One region of the uncultured Merdimonas sp. genome, then DNA from elsewhere that is predicted to be linked to it. Evidence: predicted binding sites of a transcription regulator. Region 1 holds the regulator's gene; each other region holds the start of a gene.

Region 1 (3,282 bases):
TTAAGATCTGTCTCTGCCGGTTTTTCAACCCTTTCTATCTTGTCCAGCATTTTCACCCGGCTTTCCGCCCGACGAATCGATTTTTCCCGGTTAAAGGAACGAAGCTTTTCGATAACAGCCTCCTGATGACGGATTTCCTGCTGCTGATTCAGATATTCTTTTAATCTCGCTTCCCGCATCTGTTGCTTTTTCACAGCGTAATCACTGTAATTACCAAGATAGGTGGCAAGAGTTCCCTGCTCGATCTCGATCACCTTTGTGACTACGCGGTTCAGAAAATAACGGTCATGAGAAACGATCAGGACCGCGCCGTGATAATTCAGAAGATAAGTTTCCAGCCAGGCGATAGAAGAAAGATCCAGATGGTTGGTAGGCTCGTCCAGAAGCAGGATATCCGGGTTCGTAAGAAGCAGTTTCCCCAGGGAAACACGGGTTTTCTGACCGCCGGACAGGGTATCTACCGTTTTTCCAAATTCCTCTTCTGCAAAACCGAGTCCTTTCAGAACACCTGCAATCTCACTTTCACAGGCATATCCGTTTTGTCTTTCAAACTCGGAAGTAAGGCGGTTATAAGCTTCCAGTGTGGAAGAAAGCGCTTCGCCCGTGAGAGTATCCAGCGTTTGTTCGATGCTGCGGATCTTTTGTTCCATTGCAATAATATCTGCTTTGGCAAGCTTTACTTCTTCGTATATGGTATTTCCACTCTGCATTTCCTGGTGCTGCGCCAGGTATCCTAAAGTTTTTCCTTTTGTCAGGATCACTTCGCCGCCGTCGGAAGGAAGTTCCCCCACGATCATTTTCAGAAGCGTTGATTTTCCGGCGCCATTAGGACCGATCAGGGCGGCCTTTTCATGATCTTCCATGTGGAATGAGCCGTCCTTTACTATGACGTGATCCCCGAATGATTTATTGATTTTATGACATGCTAATATCATAATTTCCTCCTTATTATATCCGTTTCCATTATAACGAAAAAAAGACAAAATACAACTAAAAGTTTGACTTTGCAAATACAATTCTATATAATAATTTGTGAGATTAAACAACATGGAAGGTGAAGGCAAGTGGAAGACAGAGGGATTTCTCGGGCAGTGATCAGACGGCTGCCAAGATATTATAGATATTTGGGAGAACTTTTGGAAAACGGAGTAGAGCGCATATCATCCGGCGATCTTAGCAAGCGCATGAAGGTGACCGCATCCCAGATCCGGCAGGATCTTAACAATTTCGGCGGCTTTGGTCAACAGGGATATGGCTATAATGTAAAGTATCTGTATACCGAGATTGGAAAGATCCTGGGCCTGGAGGAAGATCACAATATCATCATCATCGGAGCAGGAAATCTGGGACAGGCTCTTGCGAATTATACTGCTTTTGAAAAGCGGGGATTTATCCTGAAGGGAATCTTTGATGTGAATCCCAGGCTCGAAGGCGTGTCGATCCGTGGAGTCCCGGTACGCATGATGGACGAACTGAAGTCCTTTATCCAGAATAACGAAGTGGAGATCGGAGTTCTTACGATCCCGAAAGAAAAAGCGATTGAGGTAGCCAACCTCCTGGTAGACAACGGCGTACGCGCGATCTGGAATTTCGCACATACAGACTTGAATCTGCCGGACAATGTCATTGTAGAGAATGTACATCTGTCCGAAAGCCTGATGCAGTTATCTTATAACATCAGCAGATATAAAGAAGAACACAAATAGTCAAAAAAGAAGCGTGTAACAGCCGCCATATTTTTATGGTCCGCTTTTACACGCTCTTATTTGTATCCGTTAATCATGAACAGAGACCGGGGACAAAGTCCGGATTCTCTGTCTGTTGCGGAAGCGGAACAAACAAAGCCGGTAAAGCATATACAATCAACAGGAGGGAACGCGGCGATGGATTATCTCTTAACCGGAACACAAATGCAGCAGGCGGATCGTTTTACGATCGAACATACAGATGTGACCGCGCTGGAACTGATGGAACGGGCGGCACAGTCCTGTATACAGGTTATGGAAGAAGAGCGTATTTCTCTGGATGCGCCCTGTATTGTCTGCGGATCCGGAAATAACGGCGGAGACGGTTTCGCCATTGCGAGACTGCTGGCTGAAAAAGGATATTCCCCAACGGTCTGCATGGTGGGAAATCGAAAGCATTGCACCCGGGAAACCGAATTTCAGATGGCGGCTCTTGATCAGACCGGGATCCCGGTCAGAGATGGGTATGTTCCGGGTAATTACAGCACCGTCATTGACGCCGTCTTCGGCGTGGGGCTGAACCGGGAGATTCAGGGGGATTGCCGGGAAGTTCTCCGCCAGATGAACGAATCTTCCGGCCTGAAGGTTGCCATCGATATTCCTTCCGGGATATCCGCAGATACCGGTATGGTAATGGGGATTGCTTTTTTGGCGGACATTACCATAACATTTCAGAAAAGGAAAACCGGGCTCTTCCTTTCTCCCGGCCGTTCTTATACAGGCAAGATATTTGTAACAGATATCGGGATCTCCACCAGTCAGCTGTGTGCGGACGGGATTTTCCTCCCGGATCTTTGCGACTATCAGAAAATGCTGCCTGCCCGTCCGGAAGATGCCAACAAAGGGGATTTTGGGAAACTTCTGGTCATTGCAGGAAGCAGGGGAATGTCCGGGGCCGCGTATCTGAATGCCATGGCCGCGTATTTAAGCGGCGCCGGTCTGATCAAGATCTATACAGCCGAAGAAAACCGGCAGATCCTTCAATCCGCAGTGCCGGAGGCGATCCTTTGTACTTATCGCGAATTTGACCGGCAGGATCTGACGGAGCTGTTACAATGGGCAGATACAGTCTGTATCGGGTCCGGGCTTGGAACCTCTATGACTTCTCTGGAACTTCTAAGGACCACGCTGGAATCCGGAAAAGGGCCTTTTGTGATTGATGCAGACGGGCTGAATCTGTTATCCGCACATCCGGAGTCTTTTCGCTGTCTATCCGGAAAAACCGCAGTGCTGACTCCTCACATGAAGGAAATGTCCAGGCTGCTTAATACAACGGTGGAAGACTTAAAGGAACACCGGATCTCTCTTTTAAAATCGTTCGTAAAAGAGCATGCAGTGGTCTGCGTTCTGAAAGATGCGCGGACACTGACCGGCGTCCCTGATCAGGGGCTGTTTTTCAACAGGAGCGGTAATTGCGCCATGGCAAAAGCAGGAGCAGGAGATGTGCTTGCCGGCATCATCGCAGGGCTTATGGCTCAGCATCAGACACCTGGGAACGCCGCCTGTCTTGGCGTATATCTCCACGGAAGGTCCGGAG
Region 2 (3,282 bases), on a different contig from region 1:
CACCGGGGCAGGAGCGGGTCTTCTTGTCCTCTTTAAGGTGAACCAGAATCGGAAAGAAAATGGAAAAATCATGATTATGCTGTATTTGACCGCAGTTGTTGCAGGATTGTTGTTGCAGTTTGTCAATTGATTCACAATTGCTTTTTTATTAGAATGTGTTATAATATTTCATGGTCAGGTGAAAAGGCCTGGCAAATGAGGAGGAATTATCATGGCTACAAAGAAAGCAAGTGTAAGTACAGAAACCAAGAAAACACAGACTGTAACAAAGGCTGCAGTAAAGGCAGAGCCAGCTAAGACTCCCGCGGCAAAGGCAGCGCCGGTAAAGGCAGAGCCGGCAAAGACAACCGAAGTAAAGACAGCAGAAGTAAAACCGGTGAAGACAACCGAAGCAAAGCCAGCGGCAGAAAAGAAAGCACCGGCAAAAACTGCGGAAAAGAAAACGGCAGCAAAGAAGACGGCGGCCAAAAAAGAAATTAAAGTAAATGCGATTGTAGAGTACTATGGACAGCAGATGGACGAAAAGACCATTGTTGCAAATGTGAAGAAAGCATGGACAAAATCCGGAAGAAAAGTCGGAGATATCAAGACCATGGATCTGTACATCAAGCCGGAAGAAAGTGCGGTATATTATGTGATCAACGGGATTGACACAGGAGCCGTCGCTTTATTCTAATGGCACAAAGAACTGGGCGCCTTTTTGGAAGGCGCCCTTTTTTCATGGGAAACTCTGCGGCCGTATCTTTACTGATCCGTGTTTTATTGGTATAATAGTAAAGTAATAAAGGCTGGGGTATAGAAAAGCAATGTAAGAATAAGGGACAAAGGAGAACATGAAAAATGGAACAATTCAAACATATTCAGGAACAGGTGAACCAGCTGGTGGACAGCCGTCAGCTTGATTTCCTTACTGGAGGCGATGCGGCCGTAAGTCTTGGGGCGGCAGCTGCAGCGATTGTTGTAGGGATTCTGATCTGCTTTTTTGGACTGAAGCTGGTGAAGTTTCTGGGGGCGCTGATCGGATTCTTCCTTGGAGCGGCGATCGGAGGCGTGATTGCCCTTGTGGCCGGACTGGAGGGTCTTGTTTTTGCAGGCGTAGTGATCGTCGGCGGGTTTATCCTGGGAATCCTTTCCTGGTTTATCTACCGGATCGGTGTGTTTTTTCTGGTGCTGGCGCAAGTGTTTAGCATCGGGATAGCCTTCCTTCAGCCGTCGTCTTCCATCCTTCTGGTGGTAGTTCTGGCAGTGGCGTTGGTGCTTGCGATCCTTGCGGTGATTTTTGTGGAGCCATTTGTGATGGTGGTGTCCGGACTGGCAGGCGGCCTGGCGGCAGGAACCAATATCGGCCTCCTGGCAGGTTTTGCCGATAACGGATGGATCGGCGTTGGAATTGGCGCAGTTATTGCGGTGGCAGGAATAATTGTTCAATTTATGATGCATTCCAGGAAGGTCGGGAAGAAGGAAAAGAATTACTCAAAAAAGGTCAAAGAGCTTGATTCTATGGAGTCTGAAGTGGAAAAAGCGCGTCACATGTTAGATGATGACGAAGATGATGATTTGCAGGATGAAGATTAAAAACTTGCAAAATGAGAGTTTGCTTGTTGATTTTTTGTCAATTATCCTGTATAATGTGAACGGATTAAAACTATAATAAAGAAAGAAAGAGGTAGAGCGAATCATGTCAAAGATCGATTTAACAAAGTACGGTATCACCGGAACAACAGAAATTGTTCACAATCCTTCTTACGAAATGCTGTTTGCGGAGGAGACCAGCCCGGAGCTGGAAGGTTTTGACAAGGGACAGGTCAGCGAGCTGGGCGCAGTCAATGTTATGACCGGAATTTATACAGGCCGTTCCCCCAAAGACAAGTATATTGTCATGGACGAGAATTCCAGAGACACGGTATGGTGGCCGACGGAAGAGTATCCCAATGATAATCATCCGGCGACCCTGGAAGCCTGGGATGCGGTAAAAAAGATCGCCCTGGAAGAACTTTCAGGCAAGCGTCTGTTTGTTGTCGACGCGTTCTGCGGCGCAAACAAAGATACTCGTATGGCGATCCGTTTTATTATGGAAGTGGCATGGCAGGCTCACTTCGTAAAAAATATGTTTATCCGTCCGACCGAAGAAGAACTGGAGAACTTTGAACCGGATTTTGTGGTTTATAATGCCTCCAAGGCAAAGGTGGAAAATTACAAAGAACTGGGACTGCGTTCCGAGACAGCCGCAATGTTTAATATTACCAGCCGCGAGCAGGTGATCGTAAACACATGGTACGGCGGTGAGATGAAGAAAGGTATGTTCTCTATGATGAACTACTATCTGCCGCTGAAGGGCATCGCTTCTATGCACTGCTCTGCCAATACTGATATGAATGGTGAGAACACCGCTATTTTCTTCGGACTTTCCGGAACTGGCAAGACTACGCTTTCCACAGATCCGAAGAGACTGCTGATCGGCGACGACGAACACGGATGGGATGATAACGGTGTATTTAACTTTGAGGGAGGCTGCTATGCCAAGGTGATTGACCTTGACAAGGATTCAGAGCCGGATATTTATAACGCGATTAAGAGAAATGCGCTTCTTGAGAATGTAACGCTTGACGCAGAAGGACATATTGACTTTCATGATAAGAGCGTGACAGAGAATACCCGTGTTTCTTATCCGATCGATCATATTGAAAAAATCGTGCGTCCGGTATCCGCAGCTCCGGCAGCGAAGAATGTGATCTTCCTGTCCGCAGATGCGTTTGGCGTACTTCCTCCGGTATCTGTACTGACTCCGGAGCAGACAGAGTATTATTTCCTGTCCGGATTTACTGCAAAACTGGCAGGAACAGAGCGCGGCATCACAGAGCCTACTCCCACGTTTTCTGCTTGTTTCGGACAGGCCTTCCTGGAACTGCATCCGACCAAATATGCGGAGGAACTGGTAAAGAGAATGAAAGCAAGCGGAGCGAAAGCATATCTGGTGAATACCGGATGGAATGGAAGCGGCAAGCGTATTTCCATTAAAGATACCAGAGGCATTATTGATGCGATCCTCAATGGCGCGATCCTGACCGCACCGACCAAGAAGATCCCATATTTCAATTTTGAAGTGCCGACAGAGCTTCCGGGCGTTGATCCTGCCATCCTTGATCCCCGCGATACCTATGCTGATGCGGCAGAGTGGGAGACAAAGGCGAAGGATCTTGCGGCAAGATTCCGGAAGAACTTCAAGAAATATGAGACCAATGAGCTTGGTAAAGCGCTGGTTGCCGCAGGCCCGCAGGAATA
Region 3 (3,282 bases), on a different contig from region 1:
GATCTCGCCGTATTTTCCATCAATGCCGCCGGCCTTTTCGATCAGTTCGCCGACGCTTACGCCTACCGGCACGTCCATGAATACATGTGCTGCATTTCCGCCGTTTAATTTTCCGCGTACTGTCAGGTTCTTGGTAATGCAGGGCTTCTTCTCATCGATCGCCTCTGCCACCTTGGCTGCGGTCTCCAGATTCACAACTACAGATCTTGCCGCAGAAGGAAGCTGTGTCGGCAGAAGGTTGACACCCAGACATTCTCTTACTACCGCACGCTCCTCGCCCATCGGGTAGATGTCTGCCAGGAAGTGCATGGAGATGTCTGCCTCGTCTTTCAGCGCTGCCTCCAGATGCTTGATCGCGTCGTGATGTTTCTTCTTAATAGCGAAGATCGCTTTGTCTGCATGAGTCATCTCCATACAGTATTTCACGCCGCGGATCACTTTATCCGTCTGCTCAACCAGCTGCTTGATGTTGTGCTCCAGTCCCGGCTCGCACTCAGCTGCATTTACCAGGATATAGCTGTGCTCCAGTTTGAAATCAGCCGGCAGTTCCGGGTTGATCTCCGGATCCAGCTCTGCAAGCGGTGTCTCCGCAAGGTTGATGTTAAGCTTTACACCGGTGGGGAATCCTGCTCCGCCCATGCCGACGATACCTGCCGCCTTCACCATGTCCAGCTTGGTGGCATCTTCCGGAACATCGATCGGAACAAATTCATCCGGCTGCTCTGCAGCAGGCTCAATGATGATCCTGTCCTCTTTGATCTCTGTGACCTTACCATAGACACTGGAGAAAATATTTGCTCCAAGTCCGGTAGGGGTCGCAATGAGTGTACCTTTTTTTACGTCCGCCCCAACCTCAACACAGGGAGCACATGGTGCACCGACGTGCTGACGCAATAAAATTTGTACATTTCCCATGACGCATATCTCCTTTTTCTTTTTTATAAGTAAAAGTGAAACTTCACAGTCTCCTTACTTATTCCCCAACATCTTGTTTTATAAAAATATTCTATAGGAACATCTTGCTATTTTTTTAACAGCAAAACGGTCTTTTCTGGCGAGGGCATGTGGGAATCGAACCCACCCGGGACGCTCTTAACGCCCCACACTAGTTTTGAAGACTAGGAGGCACACCAGTCACCCATCTACCCCCATCTATGCCCAAATAACATAACACAAATTGCCGCAGATTTCAACACTTTTGTTCATTTTTATCATAGCAAAAAAAGATTGACTTTTCAAGCTCTTTCAGCCATAATAAGACTAAAGAACTGGACTTGATACTAGAACGCAGTCTATTTGTTAAAAAACTATCGTTCTTGAACATGATTTTCTACTTTCAGAAAAAGACACAAGAAAAACCAGGGGAGGTTTTTTATGTGTTTTTATAACACCTTATAGTTTTTTTCTATAAGTAACTTCATGAAAAATATTTAAGGAGGGACAATTATTATGAAGTTAGAAGCAAAGGTTAATTTTAACCGCTTTGAGGCAGCTCTTCAGGTTGTGGACGCTCACACCGAAGGCGAATTCTGCCGCATGGTCATCGGCGGTTTCCCGGAGCCGGAAGGAAACACCATGATCGAGAAGAAGAAATGGATGGAGAAAAACTACGACAATGTTCGTACCGCTCTGATGTTTGAGCCAAGAGGACATCACGATATGTTCGGCGCTTTCCTCTGCGAGCCTGTAAATAAGGAAGCAGACTTCGGCGTAATGTTCATGGATACAGGCGGATACCTGAACATGTGCGGACACTGCACCATCGGTGCTGTTACCGTTGCCGTTGAGGCTGGTCTGGTTGAGTCTCACGAAGGAGAGAACGAAGTGGTTCTTGACGCTCCTGCAGGACTGATCCGCACCAAGGCCATCGTAAAAGACGGAAAGGTTGAGAGCGTAACTCTTACAAACGTACCTGCTTTCGTATACAAAGAAAATCAGAGCGTAACCATCGATGGAAAAGAGATCAAATTCACCATTTCCTTCGGCGGAAGCTTCTTTGCACTGGTAGACACCACACAGCTTGACATCGGTGAGATCAATGCAAAGAGTGTTCCGGCTTACCAGAAACTTGGTATGCAGATCCTGGACGCTATCAGCAAAGAGATCCCGGTAAAACATCCGCTGCTTGACATCGACAGCGTTGACCTGGTTGAGTTCTACGGACCGACCCCGAATCCGGACAAGGCAGATCTTAGAAACGTGGTTATCTTCGGCGACGCTATGGCTGACCGTTCTCCGTGCGGAACCGGTACCAGCGCAAAACTTGCCACCCTGCATCACTGGGGCGAGATCAAAGTTGGCGAAGAGTTCCGTTATGAGAGCTTTATGGGAAGCATCTTCAAAGGCGTGATCAAAGAGACTACAAAGGTTGCCGACTATGACGCAGTCATCCCGATGATCACAGGAAGCGCTTACCTGACAGGTGTTGCTACCTACCTGATCGACCCGACCGATCCGTTGAAATATGGTTTCCAGGTGGGTTAATTCCCGGATTGGCAGATCGTTTTTAGAAACAGCTTAGACAAGGAGCGGGTCAGGATCCTCTGATCCGCTCCTGTTTTCTTTTCTTCTTGCAAAGAGGTGATCTTAAAGATGCCCAGAAAAAGGATTTCCACAAAGAGCCGGATTGTAAAAGCGGCATGGAATCTTTTCTATAAAAACGGATATGAACAGACCACAGTGGAAGATATCATCAATGCTTCCAAAACTTCAAAGGGGACATTTTATCATTATTTTAAAGGGAAAGAGGCTCTTTTGAATTCCCTGTCCTATCTGTTTGACGAAAAATATGAAGAACTTGCGGCTGTGATTGACCCTGACATGTCTGCCCGCGATAAGCTTCTCTATCTGAACCATGAATTATTTTATATGATCGAGACCAGTGTGGACATTGATCTTCTGGCCTTCTTATATTCTTCACAGCTGATCACCAAAGACAAAAAGTCTTTGGCTGACAGCAAACGCTTTTATTTTAAATGGATCACCGAGATCCTGGAGGAAGGCTTAAGAAACGGAGAATTCAAAAACACCAGCACCGCAAAAGAGCTGATGGCCATTTACGCGATGTTTGAGCGGGCTCTTCTCTACGACTGGGCGCTGTACCGGGGAAAATATTCCCTGTGCGGATACAGCGACCGGCTGTTGCCTCACGTTCTCGACACTTTTGCAGACGGCATCTAAAAAGCGCTGTACAGCCCCGGAGCAGATCCGCGGAAATACAGCGCTTTTCCTGTTCTTACTTTTACCATCCCAGAAGACTTTTCAGCGTCTTTGTCTTTTCTC

Evidence for each region. Region 1 encodes Rex, which represses fermentation and respiration genes when NADH is low (regulators of the CRP and FNR family bind a similar motif). Its sites were predicted from a motif close to ATTGTTAANTANTTAACAAT; they were not measured.
Region 2: the regulator Rex is predicted to act here: its motif matches at 1,598-1,617, upstream of pckA (phosphoenolpyruvate carboxykinase (ATP)).
Region 3: the regulator Rex is predicted to act here: its motif matches at 1,296-1,315, upstream of ABGT54_RS11595 (proline racemase family protein).

Annotation. Positions count from the first base shown of each region.
Region 1 covers NZ_CAWVHE010000013.1:49,889-53,170, forward strand. The annotation lists gene ABGT54_RS07245 (ABC-F family ATP-binding cassette domain-containing protein) at 1-935, opposite strand, end outside; gene ABGT54_RS07250 (redox-sensing transcriptional repressor Rex) at 1,065-1,706, shown strand; gene ABGT54_RS07255 (NAD(P)H-hydrate dehydratase) at 1,884-3,282, shown strand, end outside.
Region 2 covers NZ_CAWVHE010000001.1:7,275-10,556, reverse strand. The annotation lists gene ABGT54_RS00055 (putative manganese transporter) at 1-130, shown strand, start outside; gene ABGT54_RS00050 (DUF6465 family protein) at 212-676, shown strand; gene ABGT54_RS00045 (hypothetical protein) at 841-1,575, shown strand; gene pckA (phosphoenolpyruvate carboxykinase (ATP)) at 1,679-3,282, shown strand, end outside.
Region 3 covers NZ_CAWVHE010000018.1:123,036-126,317, reverse strand. The annotation lists gene ABGT54_RS11605 (proline reductase-associated electron transfer protein PrdC) at 1-915, opposite strand, end outside; tRNA gene ABGT54_RS11600 (tRNA-Sec) at 1,053-1,150, opposite strand; gene ABGT54_RS11595 (proline racemase family protein) at 1,450-2,484, shown strand; gene ABGT54_RS11590 (TetR/AcrR family transcriptional regulator) at 2,593-3,180, shown strand; gene ABGT54_RS11585 (LytTR family DNA-binding domain-containing protein) at 3,242-3,282, opposite strand, start outside.